Regions from separate parts of the Serratia montpellierensis genome, predicted to be linked through region 2. Evidence: predicted binding sites of a transcription regulator. Region 2 holds the regulator's gene; each other region holds the start of a gene.

What was found. The regulator PhoB, encoded in region 2, activates phosphate uptake and scavenging genes when phosphate is short. The targets are predictions, from matches to a motif close to CTGTCATAAAACTGNCNNAT.
Positions count from the first base shown of each region.
Region 1: the regulator PhoB is predicted to act here: its motif matches at 4,943-4,962, upstream of opgB (phosphatidylglycerol--membrane-oligosaccharide glycerophosphotransferase).
Region 3: the regulator PhoB is predicted to act here: its motif matches at 4,200-4,219, upstream of phoA (alkaline phosphatase).
Region 4: the regulator PhoB is predicted to act here: its motif matches at 2,676-2,695, upstream of FUU19_RS11180 (MIP/aquaporin family protein).

Region 1 covers NZ_VOSN01000013.1:879,906-887,306, reverse strand. The annotation lists gene nac (nitrogen assimilation transcriptional regulator NAC) at 1-866, shown strand, start outside; gene FUU19_RS15965 (AMP nucleosidase) at 903-2,366, opposite strand; gene opgB (phosphatidylglycerol--membrane-oligosaccharide glycerophosphotransferase) at 2,504-4,807, opposite strand; gene FUU19_RS15955 (cytolytic delta-endotoxin (insecticidal protein)) at 5,073-5,792, opposite strand; gene FUU19_RS15950 (ABC transporter substrate-binding protein) at 6,360-7,295, opposite strand; gene FUU19_RS15945 (ABC transporter permease) at 7,331-7,401, opposite strand, start outside.
Region 2 covers NZ_VOSN01000005.1:960,755-968,155, reverse strand. The annotation lists gene sbcC (exonuclease subunit SbcC) at 1-645, opposite strand, end outside; gene sbcD (exonuclease subunit SbcD) at 642-1,874, opposite strand; gene phoB (phosphate response regulator transcription factor PhoB) at 2,090-2,779, shown strand; gene phoR (phosphate regulon sensor histidine kinase PhoR) at 2,804-4,120, shown strand; gene FUU19_RS10030 (PstS family phosphate ABC transporter substrate-binding protein) at 4,135-5,097, shown strand; gene brnQ (branched-chain amino acid transport system II carrier protein) at 5,585-6,901, shown strand; gene proY (proline-specific permease ProY) at 6,975-7,401, shown strand, end outside.
Region 3 covers NZ_VOSN01000005.1:420,353-427,753, reverse strand. The annotation lists gene FUU19_RS07355 (helix-turn-helix domain-containing protein) at 1-452, opposite strand, end outside; gene mqo (malate dehydrogenase (quinone)) at 659-2,239, opposite strand; gene phoA (alkaline phosphatase) at 2,701-4,128, opposite strand; gene FUU19_RS07340 (glutathione S-transferase N-terminal domain-containing protein) at 4,259-4,966, opposite strand; gene FUU19_RS07335 (ArsR/SmtB family transcription factor) at 5,042-5,725, opposite strand; gene FUU19_RS07330 (cytochrome P450 family protein) at 5,806-6,825, shown strand; gene FUU19_RS07325 (antibiotic biosynthesis monooxygenase family protein) at 6,838-7,185, shown strand; gene FUU19_RS07320 (isochorismatase family protein) at 7,217-7,401, opposite strand, start outside.
Region 4 covers NZ_VOSN01000010.1:94,013-101,413, forward strand. The annotation lists gene glpK (glycerol kinase GlpK) at 108-1,616, opposite strand; gene FUU19_RS11180 (MIP/aquaporin family protein) at 1,659-2,504, opposite strand; gene zapB (septal ring assembly protein ZapB) at 3,029-3,268, shown strand; gene rraA (ribonuclease E activity regulator RraA) at 3,329-3,814, opposite strand; gene FUU19_RS11195 (1,4-dihydroxy-2-naphthoate polyprenyltransferase) at 3,890-4,807, opposite strand; gene hslU (ATP-dependent protease ATPase subunit HslU) at 4,904-6,238, opposite strand; gene hslV (ATP-dependent protease subunit HslV) at 6,251-6,781, opposite strand; gene ftsN (cell division protein FtsN) at 6,884-7,401, opposite strand, start outside.

The sequences.
Region 1 (7,401 bases), on a different contig from region 2:
AGGCGGCGGAGGTGTTGCACATCGCCCAGCCGGCGCTCAGCCAGCAGCTGGCGACGCTGGAGGGGGAGCTGAAACAACAGCTGCTGATCCGCACCAAGCGCGGCGTACAGCCGACCGAGGCCGGCAATATTCTTTATGCCCACGCGCAGACCATTCTGCGCCAGTGCGAGCAGGCGCAGAGCGCGGTCAACAGTGCCGGGCAGGCGATGAGTGGCCAGGTGTCTCTCGGGCTGGCGTCGGGCAGCACCGCGGCGCAGCTGGCGCTGCCGCTGCTGCAGAGCCTGCGCGATCAGCAACCGGGCATCCTGCTCAGCCTGCATGAAAACAGCGGTGCGGCGCTGGCCGGGCAGGTGGCTAACCAGACGCTGGACATGGCGATGGTCTACGGCGCCAAAATGCCCGCCGGTCTACACGCCATCGCATTGATGCGGGAAGATCTCTATCTGGTGGCGACGCGTGCGGTGCCGCATCCCGGCAACAGCGTCGATCTGCTGGACGTGGCGCGGCTGAACCTGTTCCTGCCGCGCGAGGGCGATGCGGTGCGCAACCAGTTGGAGGAGGCGATGGCGCTGCGCAAGCTGGCTGTCAACGTGGTGGGGGAGATCGAATCCTCGGGCGCGCTGAGCGCCGCGATCGCCGGCGGGCTGGGGGCGACCGTGCTGCCGGAGTCGGTGGCGCGCGCGATGATCGGCCCGGCCAAGGCCTGGATGGCGCGCATCAATGCGCCGACGATGTCGGTGCCGCTGGCGCTGTGCATGTCGGGCCAACAGGCGCTGTCCGCCCCGGCGCTGCTGGTGAAAGACCTGCTGCTGTCGATCGCCGGCGGCCGCAGCCAGGAGAAACGCGCGCTGGCGCTGGTGCGTTGAGGAAAAAACGGCCCGCCGCAGCGGGCCTGAGCACCGTTACCGGAACGGCGGTTCGTTGAAGGTGCGCAGCTTGCGCGAGTGCAGGCGATCGCCCTCGGCGCGCAGCAGATCGATGGCGCAGATGCCGATCTGCAGGTGCTCGGAGATCGCCCCTTCGTAGAAGCGGTTGGCCTGGCCCGGCAGTTTTATTTCGCCGTGCAGCGGTTTGTCGGAGACGCACAGCAGCGTGCCGTACGGCACCCGGAAGCGGTAACCCTGGGCGGCGATGGTGGCGCTCTCCATGTCGACCGCCACCGCGCGGCTGAGGTTGAAGCGCCGCGCCGAAGCGGAATAGCGCAGCTCCCAGTTGCGATCGTCGGTGGTGACCACGGTGCCGGTGCGCAAACGCTGTTTGACTTCTTCACCGGGCATGCCGCTGACCATCTTGGTGGCGTCGTACAGGGCGCGCTGCACCTCGGCGATGCTCGGGATCGGGATATCCGGCGGCAGCACCGCATCCAGCACGTGATCGTCGCGCAGATAGGCGTGGGCCAGCACATAGTCGCCGATCTTCTGGCTTTCGCGCAGGCCGCCGCAGTGGCCGATCATCAGCCAGGCGCTCGGGCGCAGCACCGCCAGGTGATCGCAGATGGTTTTGGCGTTGGACGGGCCGACGCCGATGTTAATCAGCGTGATGCCCTGGCCGGTACGCGAGATCAGGTGATAGGCCGGCATCTGGTGGTTTTTCCACGCCAGATCGGACACCGCCTGCTCGGGCGCGCTGGTTTCCGGCGTGATGTAGGTGCCGCCGGCGCTGGAGAGTGCGATATACGGGCTGGCCGGATCGGCGATCTGCGCGCAGGCCCAGCGCACGAACTCATCCACATAGCGGGTGTAGTTGGTGAACAGCACGAACGGCTGGAAATGCTCCACCGGCGTGCCGGTGTAGTGCCGCAGACGCGCCAGCGAGAAATCCGCGCGCAGCGCATCGAAATGCGACAGCGGGAAATGGTTGTCGGTGGTGTGATACAGGCCGTCGGCGGTCTCGTCACCGATCTGCGCCAGCTCGGTGGTGGGGAAATGCTGCGCGATGCCGGCGCTCATCGAGCGATCGAGCGCCAGGCTGGAACCGTCGATCACGTAAGGGAACGGGATCTCCTGCTGCGACGGCGCCACTTCGATATGGGCGGCGTAATCGTGCTCCAGCATCGCCAGCTGTTCGGCCAGATAGTGGCGGAACAGCTGCGGCCGGGTCACGGTGGTGCTGTAGCTGCCGGGATGGGTGAAGCGGCCGAAGGCGCGGGTTTTGCTCGGGCCGGATTGCTGCCCGTCCCAGCTGACGCGCAGCTCGGGATACACGAACAGCCCGGCGGCGCGCGCCTGCGCATCCGGCAACGTGCCGTGGCTGATAAAGTCGCTGACCGCCTGGCGCAGCGCGTCTACCGCGGCGTCATACAGGGCTTCCAGTTGATCGAGTGCCTGATCGGCGCTGAGGCCGCTGCGAGGTGGGGCATAGCTCATACTTTCTCCTTGGATGTCCCGGCTCTGTGGCGGGCTGCGGCGTTTTACCGTCACAGGTTAGCCGAAGAAGGGCGTAAAAGCTTGGTCGAAATGACGGGCACGGCAAAGAAAATACCGCGCCCGTAGCGTGCCGGGGGTCAGGAGGCGGGGCTTGCCGCTTCGACCTTCAGCGACACCAGCCCGATGCCCAGCTTCTTCGGCGTGAAGCCGCCGCTGGCGCTCTCTTTCGGCTCGGTGGGGGCCGGCGGGGTAATGCTGATCTTCTGCGCGCCGCGCGGGTTGTCGAAGCGCAGGGTGACGGTGCTGTCCTGTTCGCCGAGCGACACGAAGCGCTCTTCGTCGCCGACGCGCACCGAAATCGGCTCGCCGACGTTGTTGCCGTAGGCGCGGGCGCGCAGCACCAGATCAAAGGTCTTCGGCAGCGGGTCGACGTAATCAATATCGACCGCCGGCGCCAGGTTGGCGTCGGACCAGCGGCCCCACTCCTCGACGCCGGAAACGCCGGTAATGGCCTTCACCTGCTCCGGCAGGCCGGGCAGCATGAACTCGATGCTGTCCGCCTGGTACTTCATCGCCGCGTCTTCCACCTGCAGGCGAGCGACGGCGTTTTGGTAATCGGCGACGCTGTCCGCCGCCGGGGCGATAAAGTTCACCTTACCGCGGAAGCGTTCGCCGCTGGCCTGCACGATCTGCGGCGGCGAGGCCAGGGTGCCGGAGGCCACGCAGATGTCGGTGCTCAGCGCCAGTTTCGGCGCCCAGACCCGGCCGATCTCGTAGCATTTATCGACCCAGACGAATTTCTCCCCCGCCCCCAGTCCGGCCAGCTGCTTGCGCAGCGGGGTGGAGAGGTAGACGTTGAACATCGGTTCGATGCGGTTATCGCCCACCCGCAGGATGAACGGCACCTTGTAGGTGACGCCGGAGAAGCTGAAGCTGCGCTGGCGCGTATCCACGCTGTAGTCGCTGATGCGGTTCGGCAGGCCCCACTGGTTGATCACCGCCGGTTTCCAGCCGTTGATTTTCTCTTCGATGTTCAGGAACACCGTAGACAGCGACGGCGCCGACAGGCTGCTGCGGCCGAGGCCGATGTAGTTGTCGCCGCCCATCACGTCCAGCACCGTGGCGCCGTTGTCCAGCGTGCTGCGTTTCTCGTTGCGCTGTTCCGCCAGTGGCCGGGTGCCGTCGATGATAAAGAACAGGTTGCGGCGCTTCTGTTTGGTCAGGATATCGTAGGCGGTGTTGTTCATCGCCAGATGATCGGAGGACACCACGATCACGGTGTTGTTGAAATAGGGCGAGCGTTTGATCTTGTCGATCAGCGCGGCGATGTGTTGCTGGCTGCAGGCCACCGCGCTCAGCGAGCGGTTTTCCTTGTTCTGCCAGGCGTAACTTCTCTTGCTGCAGCCGGCGGAGATAAAGCCGTCCGGGTGATGGGTATCGACGGTCAGGGTAAACAGCGAGAAGGGTTGGCGCTGTTTGGACAGCTCGACGAACTTGCCGTATACCACGTCCAGCACGCTGTCGTCGTACCAGCCCCAGTCGTTTTTGTAGCTCGGATCGGCGACCCGATCGCGCAGCTCTTTGAAGCCATAAACGTGGTCGAAGCCGTGGGATTTCAGGAAGGTGTCTTTGCCGGCGAACGCCAGCTCGGCGCCCTGATAGAAATAGTTGCTGTAGCCGGCGGCCTTCAGCACGTCGCCCAGGCAGACGTTCTCCGGGTAGAAGGTGGAGACCGCGCTGGAGGCGTTGCCGTCGAAGGGGGCGAACAGCGGAATGCCGCACTGCGAGGCGACCATGCCGGCGATGGTGTACCCGGTGCCCGGCAACTGCTGGGTGTTGCTGAAATCGATGCTGTCCGTGCGCAGGGCGTTCAGCTCGTCGGCCAGGCCGGGAAACAGCTCGGTGTCGAAGTAGGTGCGCTCCAGGCTCTCGGCATAGATGTACACCAGGTTCGGCCGTTTGCCCTGCACGGTCTTTTTCGGCGCCTTGTAGTAGGTGGTGAAATCGGCGGTATCGCCGACGATCTGGCTCTTGACCAGCAGCGAGATGTCCTGAAACGCCGGGGTGGTGCCGACCGAAAACAGCGCCAGCAGCACGGCGACGATGCTGTAGGCCACGCTGCTGCCTTTGGCCTTGCGGCGCAGCAGGCTGCGGGCCAGCACCGCGAAGATAAGCCCCAACCCCGCCAGCAGGCCGATAAACGGCAGCACGTATTTGCTGATGCCCGCGCCTTTGAGGCTGCTGGTGACGGTATAGATCACCGCGTCGGTGATGCCGTCGCCGGTGAAGTAGTTGCTGGCGATCAGGATGACGTTCAGCACCAGATAGCTCCCGAGCAGCGTCAGCAAAATGGCGAACCACCAGCGGTTGGCGGCGGCCCGGGTGCGATAAATCAAAATCGATGCGAAGAAAAGCACAAACGACACTACTGCAGAAACCATCCGTCGAACCTTGTCTGGAGGGAAGAAAAACGTGACCGTCATGACGGCTTGCACCGTCAGATAACGCTATATAGCGTGTTGAATGCGACAGGGTCAATGCGACGACGCCGCGATATGCGCCGGGAATGCCTTGCTCTATGACGATATTGTGACATTGCCCCCATTATAGAGGCTTCGCGGGGTAAAAAAAGCGAAAAGCCCGCCAGAGCGTGCTCTGCGGGCTGGCGGCCGCTTTACGAAGGTAAAGGCGGCGAGTGCGATTTTATTAGACGCGGCGCGGGCCGTCGCCGATCAGGACGCTGAGCACTTCTGCGGCTTCGGCGTTTTTAGCGGCGGGTTTGGCCAACTGGGCCGTCGTCAGCGCCTGGATGCGGCAGGAGTAGGATTCTTTGTCTGTTAAGGTAATAAAGAGCACCCGCTCATATTCTTTATTGACTTCAATGGTTAACCCCATCGGGCAGGTTAACAGCACCAGCCCGGTCGGGCCGGCTTCGACAGAGAAAGTAATATTGTATTGGTAAGTGGTTTTCGTGTCTTTTTTCTTCTCCCAGAAGATCCAGGCGCTGTCTTTGGTTTCGTCCAGCCCGACGTAGGCGCCCTCAATGGCCGATTGAAGCTGTTGGGCCGGGGCGGGAGCCAATACGATGCCCAGAACCGTTTTGATCGTCGACAGCACCATGTCGGTCATGACGGAGGTTCTTGAGTCAGACGTTTCTTTTTTAATGTCGGTATAATTAGTGACTGAAAGCTCTGGGTTTTGGTTGACCAGCTCCATGGCTTTCTGCACATCGAATCGTAGCGAGTTGTTTTCGGCGGGAACCAGCGCGCCCTGGAAAAGGGCCGCCGTTTTCAATGCCAGAATTAAAACGGACGGGTCGGTAATTGAAATGATATTGTCGAAATTATTATCATCGGCAACCAACCGAATAAACAGGTTTTTGGTTATTACCGGGCTGCTGATTGAGGCTTTCTTTTTATCCAACATGTTGATTTCCTCTCGTATAGGGTTGATGGTTTCACGAAATATTTCGTGAAACGGATACTCTCTATTTTCAACTTCACGGATTTATTGATTTTTCAGCATCGGAGCGGGAGATGGCGTTATGAAATAATTATTGTTGCGCATAAGCGCGAAAACAGTGCCGCGTATATCTCTGCGGGCGTTGAAATAATGACGTGAAATCTCCTTGCTCGGACACTAAGTATTAATTGTCGGTGCGAGTTTATTCAACGTTAGCGGGTATTATATTTTGGTATATAAGAGCGTGGTTTCTCTGGGGGATATTATTAGTAGATAAAACAATCGTGGTTTTTTAATCGAAATTAATTATTAGTATGGATGATTTTTTGCGGGTGATTATTTTAACGGATACCGTTTTGACGATAACGTTTAATCGTCGAATGCTGAGAGAATCATTTTTCGAGGCGGGTATTTTCAGGTGAGCGCATGTGGCCGTGAAACGGCGTTTTACGGGCACCTGGCCCCGTCGCTCGATTTTCGCGGAGCGATGGGGTCACCGCCGGCGGGCAGCGCGCGCCGGCGGTGACAATCTCAACGCAATTCGACGGCGTATGCCTCGACCGGGGTGATTTTCTTGATCAGCTTGTTGTCGAACAGGAACTGTTCGTAAGCCTGGTAGCGCGCGCGATCCAACTTGGCCGGATCGCGGGCGAACAGCGGCAGGCTGGCTTGCCACGCCTGTTTGTTCAACTCGGTATTCAGCTCCGGATGCGCTTTGGCGAACGCCAGCCAGGTGTCCTGCGGGTGCGCATGCAGGTAGTCGCTGCCTTGCTTCAACGCGGCGAGGAACTTGCGGATTTTCGGCTCGTTCACCGCATCGCGGTTGGCGACGATGATCAGCTCGTCGTAGGCCGGTACGCCGTAATCTTCGACGTTGAACACCACCGGCGTCTTGCCCTGCAGCTTCAGCTCCAGCGCTTCGATGTTGCGGTAGCCGCCGATCACCGCATCGACCTGGCCCGCCAGCAGGGCGCTGGTCAGCTGAAAGTTGACGTTGATGAGCTTGATGTCCTGCGGCTTGAGGTGCTCGTGTTCGACCATGGTGGCCAGCGTCGCCTGTTCGATGCCGCTGACCGAGTAACCCACCGTTTTGCCCTTGAGATCCGCCGGCGACGTGATGTTTTTATCCAGCGCGATCACCGTATTCAAGGGCGTGTTGATCAGCGTGCCGACGCGCATCAGCGGCAGGCCCTGATCGGCGAAGAAATGCAGCTGCGGCTGATAGGTGATGGCGAGGTCGGCCTGTTTGGCGGCCACCAGCCGCGGCGGCAGCGCCGGATCGGACGGCGGCACGATCTTGACGTCCAGCCCTGCGGCCTTGAAGGCGCCAATCTGCTCGGCCACCATAATCGGCGCGTGATCGGGGTTGATGTACCAGTCGAGCACCAGCGTCAGCTTTTCGGCCGCGCCGGCCTGGCCGGTGATGGCGGCGCCCAGCAGCAGCCCGCAGAGGGTTTGTTTGATCATGGTCGTTCCTTTATCCCTGGTTATGGTTGCAATCATCAGTCGTTTTCCGGCGCCCAGGCGATCAGGCGCCGCAGCAGCGCATCTACCGCGGCCCACAGCAGCACGG
Region 2 (7,401 bases):
TTCATCATTCAGCAACTCGATGCCGCTGGCGCGCTGGTGCAACGCATCCAGGTCGGTTTTGGCCTGCTTGTGCGACTCGAACACCTGTTCGGACAACCGCCCGTAGATTTCGGTGCCGGTCAGCTCTTCCAGCAGCTCGGCGCGATCGTTGGCGTCGGCGTTGAGGAACGCGGCAAACTGCCCTTGAGACAGCATCATCGATTTGGTGAAGCGGCCGAAGTCCAGCCCGGTGATGGCGGCGGTGATCTCCAGCTTGTCGCGTACCTTATCCGCCAGGATCTTGCCGTCCTCGCGGCGCGCCAGTTCGACCTTCGGCGCCTGCAGATTGCCGTCCGGCGCATTTTTGGCGCGGCGCTGGCTCCAGAAGGCGCGATAGCCGATGCCCTTGACCTCGAATTCAACCTCCGCCAGCGATTCGGCGGTGTGGCGGGTCATCAGCTCATTCTGGCTCGGCGTGACGTTGAGGCGTGGCGTCTGGTGGTACAGCGCCAGGCAAATGGCGTCCAGCAGGGTGGTTTTGCCCGCGCCGGTCGGGCCGGTAATGGCGAACAGACCGTTGCTGGCGAACGGCTCGGCGGTGAAGTCAATTTTCCATTCGCCCTGCAGCGAGTTGAGGTTTTTTAACCGCAGGCTGAGGATCTTCATGAGTTGGTCTCCTCAGGATTGTGCTGCACCGCATCGACCACCTGGCGGAACAGTTGGTGCATCCGCCGTTGGCGCGCTTCGGGCATGTCGGCCTCCTGAGCCAGGCGCCGTTCGAACACCTCGTTGACGCTCAGCTCGTTGAGCGTTTCTTTGTCCTGCTGCGCGATCGCCTGGCGGCGTTGCTCTTTGCTGCGCCGCAGCAGTACCACTTCCACTGGCAGCTCATCCGCCATCAGTTGGATGCGGCGTTGGATATCGCTGAGGTAGTCCTGCGTCGCCACTTCGATATCCAGCCACACCGGCAGCTCGCCGGCATAGTCGGCAAATTGCTGCAGTTGCCGTTCGATCTCGGCCAGATCGCCTTTGATCAGCTGCATGGGCTGGAACTGCGGGATCGTTAACGCGTCTACCCGCTGGAGGGCGCCGTCGGCGAAATCGACCAGGAAGACGCTTTTGGCTTTGCCCAGTTCATCGAAGCTGAGCGGGATCGGCGAGCCGCTATAGCGAATATGTTCCGACTTGGCGACGTTCTGCGCGCGGTGAATGTGGCCCAGCGCGATATAGTCGGCAGGGGGGAAGGCCTGCGCCGGGAAGGCGTCCAGGGTGCCGATATAGATATCGCGCACCGAGTCGGAGGTAGTGACGCCGACGGTGGTCAGGTGGCCGGTGGCGACGATCGGCAGCGGCAGGCCCAGCCGATCGCGGCGCTCGCAGGCCGCCTGATACAGCGCCTGGTAATGTTCGGCGATGGCTTCCTGCAGCGCCTGCTGTTTCTGTACGCCGGATTCGCCGGCGCGGCTGGTGAGCAGATCGCGCGGCCGCAGAAACGGAATGGCGCACAGCACGGCACCCGGCTGACCGTCGCGCCGGTTAAGCACCACGATCTGCTGCTCGATGGCACCCTGCGCGCTCGCGATCACCGTGGTGTTCAGGCAAGAGAGCAGTTCCCGCGATTCGTTCAGCGTCGCGACCGAATCGTGGTTGCCGCCCAACACGACCAACTGGCAGCCGGTGCGCTGCAGGTCCACCACGAAGCGGTTGTACAGCTCGCGGGCGTAGCTGGGTGGCGAGCCGGTATCGAACAGATCCCCGGCGACGATCAGCGCATCCACCTGCTGCTGCTCGATCTGCTCGATCAGCCAGTTCAGAAAAGCCTGGTGCTCGGCGGCGCGGCTTTTGGTGAAAAAGTACTGGCCAAGATGCCAGTCAGAGGTGTGGATCAGGCGCATGACACTCCCGGATGCAAAGATAATGGCGATGATTATAAAGGCCGCGGCGGCGGCTGTCCCGGCGCAATGGCGATGACCATGGAATGATTTTTCTTTGCGCCGGGAAATAATCGCTATGCTTACTGCCTATAACAGCCGCTTTTTTTCATAAAAGTGTCACAAAACTGACGCATAATGGCGCCCGCAAAGTCGCTAACACATTGGCAGGATTGACGATGGCAAGACGCATACTGGTGGTGGAAGACGAAGCGCCGATCCGTGAGATGGTGTGCTTTGTGTTGGAACAGAATGGTTACCAACCGTTGGAAGCCGAGGATTATGACAGCGCCGTGACGCGCCTGTCTGAGCCGTTCCCTGATTTGGTGTTGCTCGACTGGATGTTGCCCGGCGGTTCCGGCATTCAGTTCATCAAACATATGAAGCGCGAAGCGCTGACCCGCGATATCCCGGTCATGATGCTGACCGCGCGCGGCGAAGAGGAAGACCGCGTGCGCGGCCTGGAAGTGGGGGCGGATGATTACATCACCAAGCCGTTCTCGCCGAAGGAGCTGGTGGCGCGCATCAAGGCGGTCATGCGCCGCATTTCACCGATGGCGGTGGAAGAAGTGATTGAAATGCAAGGGCTGAGCCTGGATCCATCCTCCCACCGCGTGATGGCTAACGATCAGGCGTTGGACATGGGGCCGACCGAGTTCAAGCTGCTGCACTTCTTTATGACCCACCCGGAGCGCGTTTATAGCCGCGAGCAGTTGCTTAATCACGTCTGGGGCACTAACGTTTATGTGGAAGACCGTACCGTTGACGTGCATATCCGTCGGCTCCGCAAGGCGTTAGAAACCAGTGGGCATGATAAAATGGTTCAAACCGTTCGGGGCACCGGCTACCGGTTCTCAACGCGCTACTGATCGCGCTGCGCTGGAGAATATGCCGTGTTAGAACGTCTGTCGTGGAAGAGGCTGGCTCTGGAGCTGGCTCTTTTTTGTTTGCCCGCTTTACTGCTGGGGCTGATTTTCGGTCATCTGCCCTGGTTCCTGCTGGCCTCCGCGCTGGCTGCGCTGGTGTGGAATTTCTACAACCAGCTCAAACTCTCCCATTGGCTGTGGATCGACCGCAGCATGACACCGCCGCCTGGCCGCTGGAGCTGGGAGCCGCTGTTTTATGGCCTGTATCAGATGCAGCAGCGCAACCGCCGCCGCCGGCGCGAGCTGGCGCTGCTGATCAAGCGCTTTCGCAGCGGGGCCGAATCGCTGCCGGATGCGGTGGTGATGACCACCGTCGAAGGCAACATCTTCTGGTGTAATGGGCTGGCGCAGCATCTGCTCGGCTTCCGCTGGCCGGAAGACAACGGCCAGCACATCCTCAACCTGCTGCGCTATCCGGAATTCAGCCACTACTTGCAACAGCAGGAGTTCTCGCGCCCGCTGACGCTGCAGCTGAACAACGAACACTACGTCGAATTCCGCGTGATGCCGTATTCCGAAGGGCAGCTGCTGATGGTGGCGCGCGACGTTACCCAGATGCGCCAGCTGGAAGGGGCGCGGCGCAACTTCTTCGCCAACGTCAGCCATGAGCTGCGCACGCCGCTGACGGTGCTGCAGGGCTACCTGGAGATGATGGGCGACGAAGAGCAGGACGGCTCGCTGCGCAGCAAGGCACTGAGCACCATGCAAGAGCAGACCCGCCGCATGGACGGGCTGGTCAAGCAGCTGCTGACGCTGTCGCGCATCGAGGCGGCGCCCAATGTCGACATGAACGAGCGGGTGGATATCCCGCTGATGCTGCGGGTGTTGCAGCGCGAGGCGCAGTCGCTGAGCGGCGGCAATCACGAGATCACCTTCCGGGTGAACGAGCAGCTCAACGTGTTCGGTAATGAAGACCAGTTGCGCAGCGCGGTGTCTAACCTGGTGTACAACGCGGTCAATCACACGCCGAAGGGCACCCACATTGAAGTGAGCTGGCAGCAGACGGCGCACGGCGCGCAGTTCCAGGTCAGCGACAACGGGCCGGGCATCGCCGCCGAACACCTGCCGCGGCTGACCGAGCGTTTTTACCGCGTCGACAAGGCCCGTTCGCGCCAAACCGGCGGCAGCGGGTTGGGGTTGGCGATCGTCAAACACGCGCTCAGCCATCACGATGCGCGGCTGGAGATCCTCAGCGAACCGGGGATTGGCACCCGCTTTATCTTTACCTTACCCAATCGGTTGATTGTTCCCGCCGCTTTATCAGAGAATGCGGTGAAAAATTAACGCGAGACACCGGTATGACCCGAATAACCCGAGGGCTGTTGCTTTGCCTGGCGCTGCTGGCCGGACGCGGCGCGCTGGCGCAGCCCGACGGCATGCTGGCGGGCAACCTGTCCAGCGTCGGTTCCGACACCCTGGCGAATCTGATGGCGCTGTGGGCGCAGGATTTCAGTCAGCATTATCCCAACGTTAACCTGCAGATCCAGGCCGCCGGCTCCTCTACCGCGCCGACCGCCTTGGCGGCGGGCGCCGCGCAGCTGGGCCCGATGAGCCGGCCGATGAAGGCGGCCGAGGTCTCGGCGTTCGAACATCGCTACGGCTATGCGCCGCTGGCGGTGCCGGTAGCGGTGGATGCGCTGGTGGTGTTGGTGCATCAGGACAATCCGCTGCGCGGCCTCAACCTGCAGCAGCTCGATCGCATTTTCTCAGCCACCCGGCGCTGCGGCGAAAGCAAGCCACTGACGCGCTGGGGCGAGCTGGGGCTGAGTGGCGACTGGGCGACGCGTTCGCTGCAGCGCTTCGGCCGCAACTCGGCGTCCGGCACCTACGGCTATTTCAAACTGCGTGCGCTGTGTGGCGGCGATTTTATGCCGCGCGTCAATGAGCTGCCCGGTTCGGCTTCGGTGGTGCAGGCGGTGGCCGGTTCACTCAACGGCATCGGCTACGCCAGCATCGGCTTTCGCGCCAGCGGCGTGCGGCTGCTGCCGTTGGCGGAGTCGGGAGAGGACTATGTTGCGCCTACCGCCGCCAACGTGCGCAACGATCGCTATCCGCTGTCGCGCTATCTCTATATCTACATCAACAAAGCCCCCAATCAACCGCTGGAGCCGCTGACCGCCGCGTTCCTCGATCGCGTGCTGTCGACCGCCGGACAGAGCCTGGTCAACCACGACGGCTACCTGCCTCTGCCGCCGGCCACCCTGCAGAAGACCCGCCAGGCGCTTGGGTTGCAACCGCTCGCGCCGGCCATGATGCAATAATCGACAAAAGGCGACGTAATTTTCGCCTTTTTTCACGGCCAAACGGAGCTCATGCCACGCGAAAATCGGACTTATATTGGCGTTTTCGCGCGGTAAAGTGATATATGCTTCACGTTTCGTGAATCAGTTGTTCAAAAATGATACAAATCATGTAGTGTATATTTATTGATAGCCAATATGATCGACTGGTGGCTAAAGTTTATATGGTCGATAGCTCTGCTTTTCGCCGTGCGCCTTGCCTTGAAGCGCTATAAACGTTTACCTTAGCCTTCGTTGTCGGATTAAACCTCCATTTTTATAACTCCTAAAATTTTGCCCATCTTCATGAGCGGCCACTTTCGAATAGGGACATAAACGCCGGATCCAGTGCGTTTAGGGTGCTTATTTGGCGCTGCAACGATCGGGCATGCCGGCAACCGGGTGGGGCGTTCACGCCACCACGCAATCGGACAATTTTTTTTCATTTGAACAGGCAACACGACATCGTATGAGTCATCGTTTAACGTCAAAAGATATCCTGGCACTGGGCTTTATGACCTTTGCCTTATTCGTCGGGGCCGGGAACATCATCTTCCCGCCGATGGTCGGCTTGCAGTCCGGTGAACACGTCTGGACCGCGGCGCTGGGCTTCCTGATCACCGCCGTCGGCCTGCCGGTCATCACCGTCATCGCGCTGGCGCGCGTCGGCGGCGGCATCGACGCCCTCAGCTCGCCGATCGGGCGCGGCGCCGGCCTGCTGCTGGCGACCGTCTGCTACCTGGCCGTCGGCCCGCTGTTCGCCACGCCGCGCACCGCCACCGTGTCCTTCGAAGTGGGTATCGCCCCGCTGACCGGCGACGGCGCCATGCCGCTGTTCATCTATAGCCTGGTGTATTTCGCGCTGGTGATCGGCATCTCCCTGTACCCGGGCCGCCTGCTCGACACCGTCGGCCATGTGCTGGCGCCGCTGAAGATCGTGGCATTGGCCGTACTGGGCATCGCCGCGCTGCTGTGGCCTGCCGGCGCGCCGATCCCGGCGACGGCGGCTTACCAGAGCGTGCCTTTCTCCTCCGGTTTCGTTAACGGCTATCTGACCATGGATACGCTGGGTGCGCTGGTATTCGGCATCGTTATCGTCAACGCGGCGCGTTCACGCGGCGTGAAAGACGCCGGTCTGTTGACCCGTTACACCATTCTGGCCGGTTTGATCGCCGGCGTGGGCCTGACACTGGTTTACCTGAGCCTGTTCAAGCTGGGCTCCGGCAGCGGCGCGCTGGTGCCTGACGCCACCAACGGCGCGGTGATCCTGCACGCTTACGTTCAGAACACCTTCGGCGGTTTGGGCAGCTTCTTCCTGGCGGCGCTGATTTTCATCGCCTGCATGGTGACCGCGGTCGGCCTGACCTGCGCCTGCGCCGAGTTCTTCGCGCAATATCTGCCGTTCTCGTACAAGACGCTGGTGTTTATCCTGGGCCTGTTCTCGATGGTGGTGTCTAACCTCGGCCTGAGTCACCTGATCCAGATCTCCATTCCGGTGCTGACCGCGATTTACCCGCCGTGCATCGTGCTGGTGGTGCTGAGCTTCACCCTGCGTTGGTGGCACAGCGCGCCGCGCATCATCGCGCCGGTGATGCTTGTCAGCCTGTTGTTTGGTATCCTTGACGCGGTGAAAGCCTCCAGCTTCCAGCAACTGCTGCCGGCCTGGACGACTCACCTGCCGCTGGCGGAGCAGGGGTTGGCATGGTTGCCGCCTTCGCTGCTGATGCTGGTGCTGGTCGCGATTTATGATCGGGTGTGCACGCGTTCCCAAGTGACCGCGCACTGATAATCCCCCGGCTTAATCCAGGGCCACGGACATGTCCGTGGCTTTTTTTCGTTTAAAACTATGGGTCATTTTCATGCAACAACAGTCACCCACCTCTGCCCCCGACAATAAGCTGAAACGCGGCCTCAGCACGCGTCATATCCGCTTTATGGCGTTGGGGTCAGCCATCGGCACCGGGTTGTTCTACGGCTCGGCGGATGCCATCAAAATGGCCGGCCCGAGCGTGCTGCTGGCTTACCTGATCGGCGGCATCGTGGCCTTTATCATCATGCGCGCCCTGGGGGAGATGTCGGTCAACAACCCGCAGGCCAGCTCATTTTCCCGCTATGCGCAGGACTACCTCGGCCCGATGGCGGGTTACATCACCGGTTGGACCTACTGCTTTGAAATCCTGATCGTCGCCATCGCCGACGTGACCGCTTTTGGCATCTATATGGGGGTCTGGTTCCCGGAAGTGCCGCACTGGATCTGGGTGCTGAGCGTGGTGTTGATCATCGGCG
Region 3 (7,401 bases), 540 kb from region 2:
AGCCCCATCCAGCTGGTGCAGACGCCTTCCGGCGGTTTGCCCGCATACCAACGAGGCAGCGCGGGGGCATCGTGGCGCGGTTCGGCCTCCGCCTCTACCGGCTGGGCCGGCCATTCCGCGACGTCCCAGCGGGTGGTGCGGCGATAGACCGCCGGGGTTTTGCCAAACTGTTTCTTGAAGGCGCGCGAGAACGAAGGCTGAGAATCGAAGTGGTATTGCAGGGCGATATCCAGGATCGGGCGTGGGCTGGAACGCAGCGCCTGCGCCGCCTGCGACAGGCGCCGCTCGCGAATATAGCTGCCGAGCGCGTGGCCGGTGGTGCTGCGGAACATGCGCTGCAGGTGCCATTTGGAGTAGCCCGACTTGGCGGCGACGTTATCCAGCAGCAGCGGCTGGTCCAGATGAGTTTCAATCCAGTCTAGTAAATCGTGAATGATATTGACGCGATCCATGGTTTTAGTTCTCCCGCAAAAACGACATTCAGGTCACAGTGACTTAGCTTAATTATCCAAGAATATGCTTTGATAATAGGCGTGAGTGCGCCGTTACGCAAGGGTAAACCGGGGGTAAAAAGGTGGCCAAAAATGCTCTTTGAACGGCAGGGGGATAAAAGAAAGGCCGCATAAAGCGGCCTTTTCAGCAGGAAACGAGTGGAAAATCAGTTGGTTTCCGGCTTCACTTCAATGTAGTTCAGACCCAGTACGCTGCTGGTGTAGCCGCGGATCTTGTTGGTCATCTCGATATCGCCGTTCAGCTTGTGGCCGTAGGACGGGATGATTTCTTTCAGCTTACTCTGCCATTCCGGCGTCGCCACTTTGTCTTTGAACACGGTTTCCATCAGGTGCAGCATGATTGGCGCAGCGGTGGAAGCGCCCGGCGAAGCGCCCAGCAGAGCGGCGATGCTGCCGTCTTCAGAGCTGACGACTTCGGTGCCGAACTGCAGCACGCCGCCTTTATCCGCGTCTTTCTTGATGATCTGCACGCGCTGGCCTGCGGTCCACAGCTTCCAGTCTGCCTGCTTGGCGTCCGGGAAGTACTCTTTCAACGCGGCGAAGCGATCGTCGTCGTTCATCATCAGCTGGCCGACCAGGTATTTCACCAGATCGAAGTTATCCAGACCAACGTGGGTCATCGGCATCAGGTTCGAGGTGCTCAGCGAGTGCATCAGATCGAACAGCGAACCGTTCTTCAGGAACTTGCTGGAGAAGGTGGCGAACGGCCCGAACAGCAGCACGCGCTTGCCGTCCAGCATGCGGGTATCCAGGTGCGGCACGGACATCGGCGGCGAACCTACGCTGGCCAGGCCATACACTTTGGCCAGGTGCTGGTTGGCGATCTCCGGGTTGGTGGTGACCAGGAACTGGCCGCCGACCGGGAAGCCGCCGTAGCCGTCGGCTTCTGGGATGCCGGATTTCTGCAGCAGGGTCAGGGACGCGCCGCCGGCGCCGATGAACACGAACTTGGCGTTAACGGTGGTTTCTTTACCGTCGCGGTTCAGATCGGCAACGGTCACGCTCCAGGTCTGGTCGGCGTTGCGCTTGATGTCGCGCACTTCGTGGCTCAGGTTCAGCTTGAACTTGTCGCTGGTGCTCAGCGCGTCAACCAGCTGGTGGGTGATCACGCCGAAGTTGACGTCGGTACCCAACGGCATGCGGGTCGCGGCGATTTTCTGCGCCGGATCGCGGCCGTTCATCACCAGCGGGGCCCACTGTTTGATTTGCGCAGGATCTTCGGAGTATTCCATGCCGCGGAACAGGGTGCTGTGCTGCAGCGCCGCGTAGCGTTTACGCAGGAAGTTGACGTTGTCGTCGCCCCACACGAAGCTCATGTGCGGCACGCTGTTAATGAAGGATTTCGGATCTTTCAGGACATCGTTTTTCACCTGATAAGACCAGAATTGGCGAGAGATTTCGAAAGACTCGTTGACCTTCACCGCCTTGCTGATGTCGATGGTGCCATCGGCTTTTTCCGGCGTGTAGTTCATTTCACTGAAGGCGGAGTGGCCGGTACCGGCGTTGTTCCAGCCGTTGGAGCTCTCTTCCGCTACGCCGTTCATGCGTTCGTACATGTCGATGGTCCAGGTCGGCTCCAGCTCATGCAGATAGGTACCCAAGGTGGCACTCATGATGCCGCCGCCGATCAACACCACGTCGACGGTTTTATTCTTCTCTTCAGCCGCCGCCTGTTGCGTAACGCTAAACAGGCTGAGACTGAAAATCAGGACGAGTAATTTTCTCATTGAATTAAATCTCTTGTGTGTAAATTCTACTCATTGCAGGTGAAAGAATTTAGCGGGAGTTACCCTGGAAAATAATGAAGCCGACCGCCCGGCGTGAGCCGATAGGCAGCGATAATGCCTTTTTGTTAATAGGGTATTTAACGAAAAGTGAACTATTGCAGGCCGTCCGGATGCAAATTGATCGGTTCACGTTACTGGCGGGGTATTATTGTTTGCGAGAATGTTAAAAACTACTTTTGTAACTAAAAAAAATGAATATAAGCAAAAATCGGTCGGTTGTTGTCGCAGGAATAAACAGAGAGCGAAGAAAGGCCATATAACCGCGTTATTTTCAGGGGTTAATTGTCGTGCAATTAAACGTTATTTCGTTATCACACAATAATTGCGGTTAAATGGCAAATACCTATCGGTAACCAATAATAAATGGCCGCCGTGGCGGGCGGCCATCGTGCAGAAGACGGTTACTTGATGCCCATCGCATCGCGCATGGTGAAGAACAGATCGGTCTGATCGGTCAACCCCACCACGTTGGCGGCATGCGGGCCGTAGGCCGCGACGCGCAGTTGGGTGCCGGTGTGCCCCTGCGATTCCTCTTCCGAGTTGCCGTAGCTGAGGGTCATCGGCGCACCGTCTTTGGTGGTCAGCATCTGGGTCAGGCCCGGCGCTTTGGCGTCGGCGGCGACGATCTGGCTGGAGTGCGCGTGGTCGGCGGTGACGATCACCAGCGTGTTGCCGTCGGCGCGAGCGAAGGCCAGCGCTTTTTGCACCGCTTCGTCCAGATCGACGGTTTCGCCAATCTGCCCACACGGGTTGGCGGCGTGATCCTGCTTATCGATCGACGCACCCTCTACCTGCAGGAAGAAGCCATTCGGGTTGTCTTTCAGCAGCGCGATCGCTTTGTCGGTCATCGCTGCCAGCGTTGGCGTGGCTGCGGTGCGCGCCGGGTTGTTTTCACAGGTTACTGCCGGTTTATCGAGGTTGCCGTGGTAGCTGGCTTTCGGCCCCAGCCAGCGCACCGGCATGTTGCCGTCGGCGAACAGGCCCAGCAGCGGTTTTTGCTGATTGGCCAGGGTAACGGCCTGCAGTTCATCCGCGTTGCTCACCCACTGATAACCCTGCGCCGCCGCCTGGTCCTTCAGCGATTTTCCTTGCCATTCGCCGCTTTTCGCCAGTTGGTTGAAAGACTTCGCGCCGCCGCCGAGCGTGACGTCGGCGCGGGTTTTCAGCAGTTGCTCGGTGATCGAGCCGCGGCCGCCGTTTTCCAGCGCGTTAGCGGCACATTTTTCGCTGGTTTCCTCCGGGCCGTAGCATTTGCGCGAGGTGACGTGCGACACCAGCGCCGCCGGCGTGGCGTCTTGCAGTTCGGCGGTGGAGACGTTGCCGGTGGCCTTGCCGGCCGCCTTGGCTATCTCCAGCAGCGTTGGCTGGTCTTTGCCGTTCACGTCTACGCCGAGCGCGCCGTTATAGGTTTTCACCCCGGTGGCCCAGGCGGTGGCCGAGGCGGCGGAGTCGGTCACGTAATCCGGTTTGTGGGTTTTCTTGTCCAGTGAGTAGTGGGTGTATTGCCCGGTCAGCGGCAGGGCATCGATGCCCTTGAAGTAACCGCCTGCGCCTTCGGCGTAGTTACGCGCGGCGGTGATCTCGGAATCCCCCATGCCGTCGCCGATCAGCAGGATCACGTTTTTCACCGTTTTGTCCGACAGCGACGCCTTCAGCGCGGCGGTCTGATCGCCGGCCAGACGACGGGCGCCGCCCGGCTCGGTGAGGGTGCCGCGCGCGGCGCGCTCGGTCAGGCCATCGGCATTGGCCGAGGTTTCCGCCGCGATGGCGGAGGAACAGAGCAGGGCGGACAGCACGGCGCCGGCGATCAGGGATACAGCAGGTTGCATGGGTAAGCTCCTTGTCGTAATACAACAATGTAAATAACATCAAATTGTTACGAAAGGAGAGTAGAACAGAGGGATGACAATTTTATGACAATGAAAGACGGGACGGCCCGGCGGCCATCCCGTTTGACGATCAGGCCGCGCGCGCCGGGATAGCGAGCCCACGCTGCACCGCCGGCCGCGCCAAACCGCGCTCCAACCACTGCGCGACGCGCGGGAAACTGTCGAACTCGACCAGTTCGCGCGCTTCATAGAAGCCGATCAGGTTGCGCACCCAGCCCAGCAGCGAGATATCGGCGATGGTGTAGTCTGCGCCCATGATCCAGTCACGGCCCTCCAGGCGCGTTTCCAACACGCCAAGCAGGCGTTTCGATTCGTTTTTGTAACGTTCCAGGGGCCGCTTGTCTTCATATTCGCGCCCGGCAAACTTGTGGAAGAAACCGAGCTGGCCGAACATTGGGCCGACGGCGGCCATCTGGAAGAACACCCACTGAATGGTCTCATAGCGCTGCGCCGGATCCTGCGGCAGGAAACGGCCGCTCTTTTCCGCCAGGTAGAGCAGAATAGCGCCGGATTCGAACAGCGGCAGCGGCCGGCCGCCTGGGCCATCGGGATCGATGATCGCCGGGATCTTGCCGTTCGGGTTCAGCGCCAGGAATTCCGGCGTCCAGGTTTCGTTGTTGCCGATGTCGATCAGGTGCGCCTCATAGGGCAGGCCGATCTCTTCCAGCATGATGGACACTTTGACGCCGTTCGGCGTCGGCAGAGAGTAGAGCTGCAGCCGTTCCGGATGCTGAGCCGGCCAGCGTTTGACGATCGGGAATTGAGTGGAATCGAGCATGGAAACTCCTCGGGTTGACGGGGGCGCTTAAGCGTACCCCCTTGAGTATTGCAGTAAAACTACCCCGCCGCCGGGTTACACCGTGAGGTCAAAATGTGCGGCCAGCGCTTTTTTACCGGCGGGGGTCAGCTGCAGCTCGCGGCTGTCGAGCCGGCGGACGATCCAGCCGCGTTGAATAAAGGCGGTCAACAGCGCGGCGCCCAGTGCGCCACCGAGGTGAGAGCGGCGTTCGCTCCAGTCCAGGCAGCCGCAGGCGAAGCGGCGGCGGGTGGGGGCGGGGGAGCAATCGACGCCCAGCCGCGCCAGCGCGGCCTGGCCGGCGTCGCTTAACCGGTAGTCTTCCTCACCGCTCAGCCAGTTCAGCGCATGCAGCCGATCGTGCAGCTTCACCGCCACCTCGCCCGCCATGTGGTCGTAGCAGGTGCGGGCATATTGCAGCGTGGTGGGCGTGCTGCTTTTCACCGACGGGCGCGGTACGCCCGCCAGCGCCATCAGGCCTTCCAGCGCGTCGGCCACCGGCTGACCGGCCAGCCGAAAATAGCGGTAGCGCCCCTGTTTGACGCAGGCGATCAGCCGCTGCTCCAGCAGTTTCGCCAGATGCGCGCTGGCGGTGGACGGGGCGACCTCGACCGCCGCGCTGAGCTCGGTGGCGGTGTAGGCACGCCCGTCCATCAACAGGCACAGCATGCGTGCCCGGGTGCGGTCGGCGATGGCGGCGCTCAGCGCCGCTAAACGATCTTCGATGTCGATGTTATGCATACTTCGAGGTTAGACGAAGTATGACTGCGCGTCCATTGCTAACCTGTGATTATCGCCATCTGGTACCGAGGGAGAAAACCATGTCCGTATGTCCTTATGCCGCCGCGCTGGCCGCCGAGCCGCAGATGCGCTATCGCGCCTTGCCGCCCCTAAGCTGGGATAGCGCATGGCAATGTTGGGTGGCCGCGGCGCCGCAGTGGGTGAGGGAAGCGCTGCTCAATGCCGATCTCGGCGTGCGGCCGGCCGATGAGCCGGTGCCGACGGTCTTGCTGGAGACGCCGATGGCGCCGCTGTTCGCCGGGCTGGCGCGGATGCGCGACGGCGAGGAGCACCGCACGCTTAAGGCGGCGCTGCAGCGGGCGTTCGCTTCCTGCGACGATATCCTGATGCAGCAAACCGCGACACAGTGCGCGGTGCGTTTAGCGCCAAAAGCGCCCGAGGCGGCAGCGATCACCCGCTTTAACTACGGATTGCCGGTCTGCACCCTCGGCGCATTGCTGGGCGTGCCCGAAGCGCAATGGCAACATCTTATCGACGACAGCCTGGACTTTGTCCGCTGTATCGCGCCCGGCGGCACGCCGCAGCAGCTGGCGCACGGCATTGTGGCGGCGCAGCGGCTCTGTGCCCGGCTGGCGACGGGAAAGGGCGTGCTGCGCCAGGCATTAGCGCGGGAGATTGGCGACATCCGGCTTGAGTTGGCCAATGCGCTCGGTCTGCTGTTTCAGGCCTGTGAGGCGACGGCGGGCTGGATCGGGCAGGCGTATTTGCTGGCGCGGCAGAACGGTGAAGTGGACACCGCGCTGGATCGGGTGCGGGCGCTAACGCCACCTATCCAAAACACGCGCCGTTTCGTCTTGCGCGAGACGCAGCTTGGCGGTTATACGCTGCGCGTGGGGCAGACCGTCTTGCTGTTGCTCGGCGCGGACGGCGAACTGGCCTTCGGCGCGGGGGCACACCGCTGCCCGGGCGAACGCTGGGCGAGGATTATCGCGCGCTGTGGCGTGGCGCATCTGTGTTCGCTGGATATTGATGAGCGGGCGTTGAAATCGGTGCGGTGGCGCCATTCTTACAATGCGCGCGTACCGGAATTTTACCGTTGAGAGGAGACGATAATGATCGCCGTGATTTTTGAACTGCAGGCCGCCGATGGGCAGCGCGATACCTATCTGGCGCTGGCGGCGGAGCTGAAGCCGCTGTTGGCGCAGATCGACGGATTCATTTCCATCGAGCGCTTTCAAAGCCTGGCCGATCCTGCGCGCCTGCTGTCGCTCTCTTTCTGGCGTGACGAGGCGGCGGTGCAGCAGTGGCGCAATCTCGAGCAGCATCGCGCGGCACAGGCGCGCGGCCGTGGCGAGGTGCTGGCGCAGTACCGGCTGCGGGTGGCGGAGGTGGTGCGGGACTACGGGCTGGAGAGACGCGACCAGGCGCCGCAGGATAGCCGTTGCTATCATCGCACCTGAAAAAAGCCCGCCGGCGGCGGGCTTTCGTCCGCTATTTCGCTTCGCTGCCCACCTTCATCGCTCCGGCGTAGCTGGCGCCCATTCCCCAGGCGGCGCCGTGGTCGCGGGCGATCTGCAATACGCCCCCCGCCGTGGCCTTGCGGCTCCAGTCCTGCTGCCATTCCAGCATCAACGCCACCCAGTTGATAGGGGTGGCGCCCGCCTGTATCAGGCGCT
Region 4 (7,401 bases), on a different contig from region 2:
GGAAGAAAATATCGGCAAAGTCTATCACAGCGCGGCGCCGGCGGGGCGGGGCAAAAAAAAGCGCCGCCCGCAGGCAGCGCAATTTGGGGGTAACGGCAAGGCGGGGTTTAGTCGTGATCTTCCCACGCCTGCGCGCGAGCCACCGCTTTTTTCCAGCCGCTGTAGCGGTAGTTGCGTTCGGTGGTTTCGATGCTTGGGCGGAATTCACGCTCAATCACCGCTTTGCTCTTCACTTCATCCAGATCGTTCCAGTAGCCGATGGCCAGGCCCGCCAGGAACGCGGCACCCAGCGCCGTCGATTCACGCACTTCAGGGCGCTCTACGCGGGTGCCGAGGATATCGGACTGGAACTGCATCAGGAAGTTGTTGGCGACCGCGCCGCCGTCCACGCGCAACGATTGCAGGCGGGTGTTGGCGTCGGCCTGCATGGCGTCCAGCACGTCGCGAGTCTGGAAGGCGATGGATTCCAGCGTGGCGCGGATGATGTGGTTGCTGTTGGCGCCACGGGTCAGGCCAAAGATGGCGCCGCGGGCATACGGATCCCAGTATGGCGCGCCCAGGCCGGTGAAGGCCGGCACCACATAGACGCCGTTGCTGTCTTTCACCTTCGTGGCGAAGTATTCGGAGTCGGCGGCATCGCTGATCAGTTTCAGCTCATCGCGCAGCCACTGGATAGACGCACCGCCGATGAACACCGCGCCTTCCAGCGCATAGTTCACTTCGCCACGCGGGCCGCAGGCGATGGTGGTCAGCAGGCCGTTTTTCGAACGCACCGCTTCTTTGCCGGTGTTCATCAGCAGGAAGCAGCCGGTGCCGTAAGTGTTCTTCGCCATGCCTGGTTGAACGCACAGCTGGCCGTACAGTGCCGCCTGCTGGTCACCGGCGATACCGGCGATAGGAATACGCGTGCCGCCCTTGCCGCCGATGTTGGTCTGGCCATACACCTCGGAGGAAGGACGGACTTTCGGCAACATGGCGCGCGGGATATCCAGCACTTCCAGCATGCGTTCGTCCCAGTCCAGCTCGTGGATGTTGAACATCATGGTGCGTGAAGCGTTGGTGTAATCGGTGACGTGTACGCGCCCCTGGGTCATTTTCCACACCAGCCAGGTATCGACGGTGCCGAACAGCAGTTCGCCGCGCTTGGCGCGCTCGCGGGCGCCTTCGACGTTGTCCAGGATCCACTTCACCTTGGTGCCGGAGAAGTAGGGGTCAACCACCAGGCCGGTGTTGTGACGGATATACTCTTCCAGGCCGTCGCGCTTGAGCTTTTCGCAGATGTCGGCGGTGCGGCGGCACTGCCAGACGATGGCGTTGTAAATCGGCTTGCCGGTCTCTTTTTCCCAGACGATGGTGGTTTCGCGCTGGTTGGTGATGCCGATGCCGGCGATCTGATCGGAACTGATGTCGGCTTTCGCCAGCACTTCTACCAACGTCGAGCTTTGCGACGCCCAGATTTCCATCGGATCGTGCTCAACCCAGCCGGCCTTTGGATAGATCTGCGGGAATTCGCGCTGCGATACCGCAACGATGTTGGCGTCGTGATCGAGCACGACGGCGCGTGAGCTGGTGGTCCCTTGGTCGAGTGCGACAATGTATTTTTTTTCTACAGTCATGGTAATTATCCTGCTGTTGTTAACCGTGTAAAACTGCACCCATCACGCTTTGCGTTGTTGGGTCTTGGCGTCAGGCTCTTCTTCCGTCACGCAGACGTCGCACGGCAGGTGGCGGCCAATCAGCGCGCGGTAACCGAAAGCGCCCAGGCCACAGCCGACGATAGGGGCGAAGATCGGCACCAGGAAGTACGGGATGTCGCGTGCGCCGGTGAAGGCGACTTTGCCCCAGCCGGCCAGGTAGGCGAACAGTTTCGGGCCGAAGTCACGCGCCGGGTTCAACGCAAAGCCGGTCAATGGTCCCATGGAGGCGCCGATCACGGCAATCAGAATACCGATCAGCAGCGGTGCCAGCGGGCCGCGCGGGATGCCGTTGCCGTCGTCGGTCAGCGCCAGGATCAGGCACATCAGGATCGCCGCGATCACCATTTCTACCAGGAAGGCCTGGCCGACGGAGATGTGCGCGTTAGGGTAAGTCGAGAAGATGCCGGCCAGTTCGAGGCTTTCGTTGCTGCCGCGCACCATGTGGTGAGCCGCTTCGAAGTCGAAGAACAGATTGTAGTACAGCCCATAGACCAGGGCAGCGGCGCAGAAGGCACCGGCGACCTGCGCAATGATGTAAGGCACCACTTTGCGCCCGTCGAAGCAGGCGAACAGCCACAGGGCGAGGGTAACCGCTGGGTTGAGATGCGCGCCGGAAATGGCGGCGGTCAGATAGATGGCCATGGCGACGCCGAGGCCCCAAATGATGCTGATTTCCCACTGGCCGAAGCTGGCGCCCGCCAGTTTCAGTGCGGCAACGCAGCCTACGCCAAAGAAGATCAGCAGCGCCGTGCCGAGGAACTCGGCGATGCACTGGCCTTTTAATGTCGGACTGGTGGTTTGGCTCATAATGTTGGTGTCCTGCAAAACGGCGGTTGTTGGTTTATAGGCTCAGTTGGGTAGAGATCCGGCCTATGGGCACAGTTTTTTTCATCTCGTCCAATTATTGAATGAGGACGTGATGTAAATTTATCGTTAACGAACATAAACGAGAAATAGCGAAATCAAAATGTGTGTGGCGCGTCATAAAATTGAGCGATTTCGCGTCGTTTAGTGTTCTTTCTGAGCCATAAAAGTGTGATCTGACCAGTGGTTTGGTGAGGGCTGTTAACAACTCGCGGCGACGGTGGCGGGGATTTTCAGTTTTTACTGATGGTGAGGGCAGGAAAATTGCAACAGACTGCGCGATGATCCGGTATGTTGCTAGACAGGCGGAGACTGGCTACTTACAATCGTTTTTAACGAATCGAGACTGGCGCGCCTTCCGTAACGGCGCGCGTCACTGAGCGCGATGCAATATTCGCAGTAGCTGCAGCCGACGTTGCGGCCGCTACTTATAGATGTACGCCTTGCTATCATGAGGGGACTGAAGCATGTCATTTGAAGTATTTGAGAAACTGGAAGCAAAAGTACAGCAGGCGATTGATACCATCACCTTGTTGCAGATGGAAATTGAAGAGCTGAAAGACAAAAACAACTCTCTGTCGCAGGAAGTTCAGGCTGCCTCCGGCAACCACGAAGCGCTGGTGCGCGAAAACCAACAGCTGAAAGAAGAACAGCACGTATGGCAAGATCGCCTGCGCGCTCTGCTGGGCAAAATGGAAGAGGTCTGATTCCTCACGCCATGCAGCAACGAAAAGGGCGCCTCAGGCGCCCTTTTTCATGACCGAAAATCACTCGATGTCGAGCGGGTCTTCGGAGAGGATGATGCCGGTGTTGTCGGCATACAGGTGATCGCCGGAGAAGAAGGTGACGCCACCGAAGTTGACGCGGATATCGCTTTCGCCCACGCCTTCGCTCACGGCTCCCACCGGGATCGCTGCCATCGCCTGAATGCCGATGTCGAGCTCTTCCAGATCGTCCACCTGACGCACCGCGCCGTACACCACGATGCCTTCCCATTCGTTCTGGGCAGCCAGGCGCGCCAGTTCGGCGTTGATCAGCGCCCGGCGAACCGAACCGCCGCCGTCGACCAACAGCACGCGGCCGCGGCCGTTTTCTTCAAGCAGATCGAACAACAGGCCGTTATCCTCGAAGCATTTCACCGTGGTGATCTGCCCGCCAAATGAAGTACGCCCGCCAAAATTGGAGAATAGAGGTTCAACAACGTTCACCTCTTCATGATAGATGTCGCAAAGTTCGGAAGTATCGTATTTCATAGGATTTTACGTCTGTTTGCCGCTGGAATGTTCAGTATATCCCTTTATTCGCCCTGTTGGCAAAATCATCAGTTTTTAACTGAGCGCCACGCCGATGGCGAACAGCAGGTTGGCCAGTAACGCCGCCTTGACCATGTGTTCCAGCATCGGCCGCATGCCGACCGGTGTCGGATCGCGCAGCACGCGCAGGCCGTGGCGCACCAGCAGCGGGATCGCCAGCACGAACAGCCAGCCCCACGGGCTGTGGAGATTGAACAGCGTAAACAGCGCGAAACACAGCACCGCGCCGGCGAGCAGCAGGGCATGGTAAATGCGCGCCTTGTGCGGGCCGAGACGCACCGCCAGCGTGTTCTTACCGTTTTCGCGATCGCTCTCGATATCGCGCAGATTGTTGATGTTGAGCACCGCCGTCGCCAGCAGGCCACAGGCGGTGGCCGGCAGCATCACGACGCTGTCGAAGGTGTGCGTTTGCAAATAGTAGGTGCCGGCCACGCTCAGCCAGCCGAAGAACACCAGCACCGAGATGTCGCCCAGCCCCAAATACCCGTAAGGCTTATTGCCGACGGTATAGGTGATGGCCGCCACGATAGACAGCCCGCCCAGCACCAGGAAGCCCACCACGTCGCTGGGTTGCTCGCAGGCGACGGCGATCAGCGAACAGCCGGCGAGGGCGATCAGCACCACCGTCACCACCAATGCCCGTTTCATCTGCGCCTGGGTAATCATGCCTTTTTGCATGCCGCGCAACGGCCCGATGCGATCTTCTTTGTCGCTGCCTTTGACCGCATCGCCGTAGTCGTTAGCCAGGTTGGAGAGGATCTGCAGCAGCCCGGCGGTCAACAGCGCCAGCAGCGCCACTTCAGGTTTCAGGCTGCCGTGCCAGGCGGCGATCGCCGAGCCGACTACGATGGAGGCAAAGGCCAACGGCAGGGTGCGGGGGCGTAGACTTTCCAGCCAGGCGGAAATCGGGGTGGTGGAGGTTGATGAGCTCATGTTTCGCTTCTGTCAGTAAGTTGCGGTGTCCGTTAGAAATAATTGTGGGAGGCAATGCCTCCCACACAGATGACTGACAAGACAATGATTGAGCGATTATAGGATAAAACGACTCAAATCTTCATCCGCCACCAGTTCATCCAGATGACTGCGCACGTAATCCGCATCAATTGTAATGGATTGGCCATTAATTTCACTCGCATCGTAGGAAATATCTTCCATCAGACGTTCCAGCACGGTGTGCAGACGACGCGCGCCGATGTTCTCGGTGCTTTCGTTGACCTGCCACGCGGCTTCGGCGATGCGGCGGATGCCGTCGGCGGTGAACTCGATATTGACGCCTTCGGTGCCCATCAGCGCTTTGTACTGCTCGGTCAGCGACGCGCTCGGCTCGGTCAGGATGCGTTCGAAGTCTTCGGTAGTCAGCGCCTGCAGCTCAACGCGGATCGGCAGACGGCCCTGCAGTTCCGGGATCAGATCTGACGGGTTGGCGGTCTGGAACGCGCCGGAAGCGATGAACAGGATGTGGTCGGTCTTCACCATACCGTGTTTGGTCGACACGGTGCAGCCTTCCACCAGCGGCAGCAGATCGCGCTGCACGCCTTCGCGCGAGACGTCCGGGCCGGAACTTTGACCGCCGCGCTTACAGATTTTGTCGATCTCATCGATAAACACGATGCCGTGCTGTTCAACCGCTTCGATCGCCTGCTCTTTCAGCTCTTCCGGGTTCACCAGCTTGGCTGCTTCTTCTTCCACCAGCAGCTTGAAGGCTTCTTTGATCTTCACCTTGCGCGGCTTTTGCTTCTGGCCGCCGAGGTTCTGGAACATCGACTGCAGCTGGTTGGTCATCTCTTCCATGCCCGGAGGCGCCATGATTTCCACGCCCATCGGCGCCGCGGCCAGATCGATTTCGATCTCTTTATCGTCCAGCTGGCCTTCGCGCAGTTTCTTGCGGAATGCCTGACGGGCGGCGGACGGCTCCTGATGCTCTTCCGGCTGGCCCCAGTTGTTCTTGGCCGGCGGGATCAGCACGTCGAGGATGCGCTCTTCGGCCAACTCTTCGGCACGGGTGCGGTTTTTCTCGATCGACTGCATGCGCACCATTTTGATGGCGGCATCGGTCAGATCGCGGATGATGGAATCCACTTCTTTGCCCACATAGCCCACTTCGGTGAACTTGGTGGCTTCAACCTTGATGAACGGCGCGTTGGCCAGCTTCGCCAGACGACGGGCGATTTCGGTTTTACCGACGCCGGTCGGGCCGATCATCAGAATGTTTTTCGGGGTCACTTCGTGACGCAGCATCTCGTTGAGCTGCATCCGGCGCCAGCGGTTGCGCAGGGCAATGGCGACAGCGCGTTTGGCCTTGTTTTGGCCAATGATATAGCTGTCCAGTTCGCTGACGATCTCGCGCGGGGTCATTTCAGACATGGTATTCGATCCTTACGCTTTGGAAGGCAATTCTTCAATGGTGTGGAAATGGTTGGTGTAAATACAGATGTCGCCGGCGATGTTGAGGGATTTCTCAACGATGTCGCGGGCGCTCAGCTCGGTATTTTCCAACATGGCGCGGGCTGCGGCCTGGGCGTACGGGCCGCCGGAGCCGATGGCGATCAGATCGTTTTCCGGCTGCACCACATCGCCGTTGCCGGTGATGATCAGCGAAGCGGTTTCATCGGCGACCGCCAGCAGCGCTTCGAGCTTGCGCAGCATGCGATCGGTGCGCCAGTCTTTCGCCAGCTCGACGGCGGCTTTCACCAGGTGGCCCTGATGCATTTCCAGTTTGCGTTCAAACAGTTCAAACAGCGTGAAGGCGTCAGCGGTACCACCGGCGAAACCGGCGATCACTTTGTCGTTATACAGGCGACGCACTTTCTTGACGTTACCCTTCATCACCGTATTACCCAGGGTTGCCTGGCCATCACCACCGATGACGACCTGGCCGTTGCGGCGTACGCTTACAATTGTTGTCACGAGCAGACCCTCGTTAAAAACGGAAAGAAGTCCCCGCAGCGCCTGCTTTCGCAGACGCTACGAGGCATATTGAGAGTATAGATGGGGGGGGATTGACGCTTTTCAACCCCCAACGGAGAGGGGAATGCAACTCGACATGCCGACGCCCTTCAGGCGTGAAAGGGTTTTGTCCGCGGCGGCGCGACTGCTGTACGGACCGAGCACCACGCGATTCCAACCGCCACCGGCGGTGATGCGGCTCTCGATGCCTTCGAACGCCAGGCGCGCACGTACGGATTCAGCCTGATCGGTGGCGCGGAACGAACCGCATTGCACCATCCACTTCTGTTTCGATTCCGGTTTGGTTTCCTGCTTGGCCGTTTCCTGTTTCACTTCCGGCTTGGGCTCCGGCTTCGGTTGCGGCTTCGGCTCAGGCTGTTTCACCTGCACCGGCGGTGGGGTGACCGGCTTCGGCTGCTGGTGCTGCTGCTGCACCGGCGCGGTGGTGGCCCCGTTGTTGAACGGGTTACGCGGCGCCTGGGTGACCTGCTGCTGTTGCTGTACCGGCTGCTGATGCATTTGCTGTTGTTGCATCTGCTGCTGCTGCATCTGCTGCTGCTGGCGATTACTGCGCGCGTTGA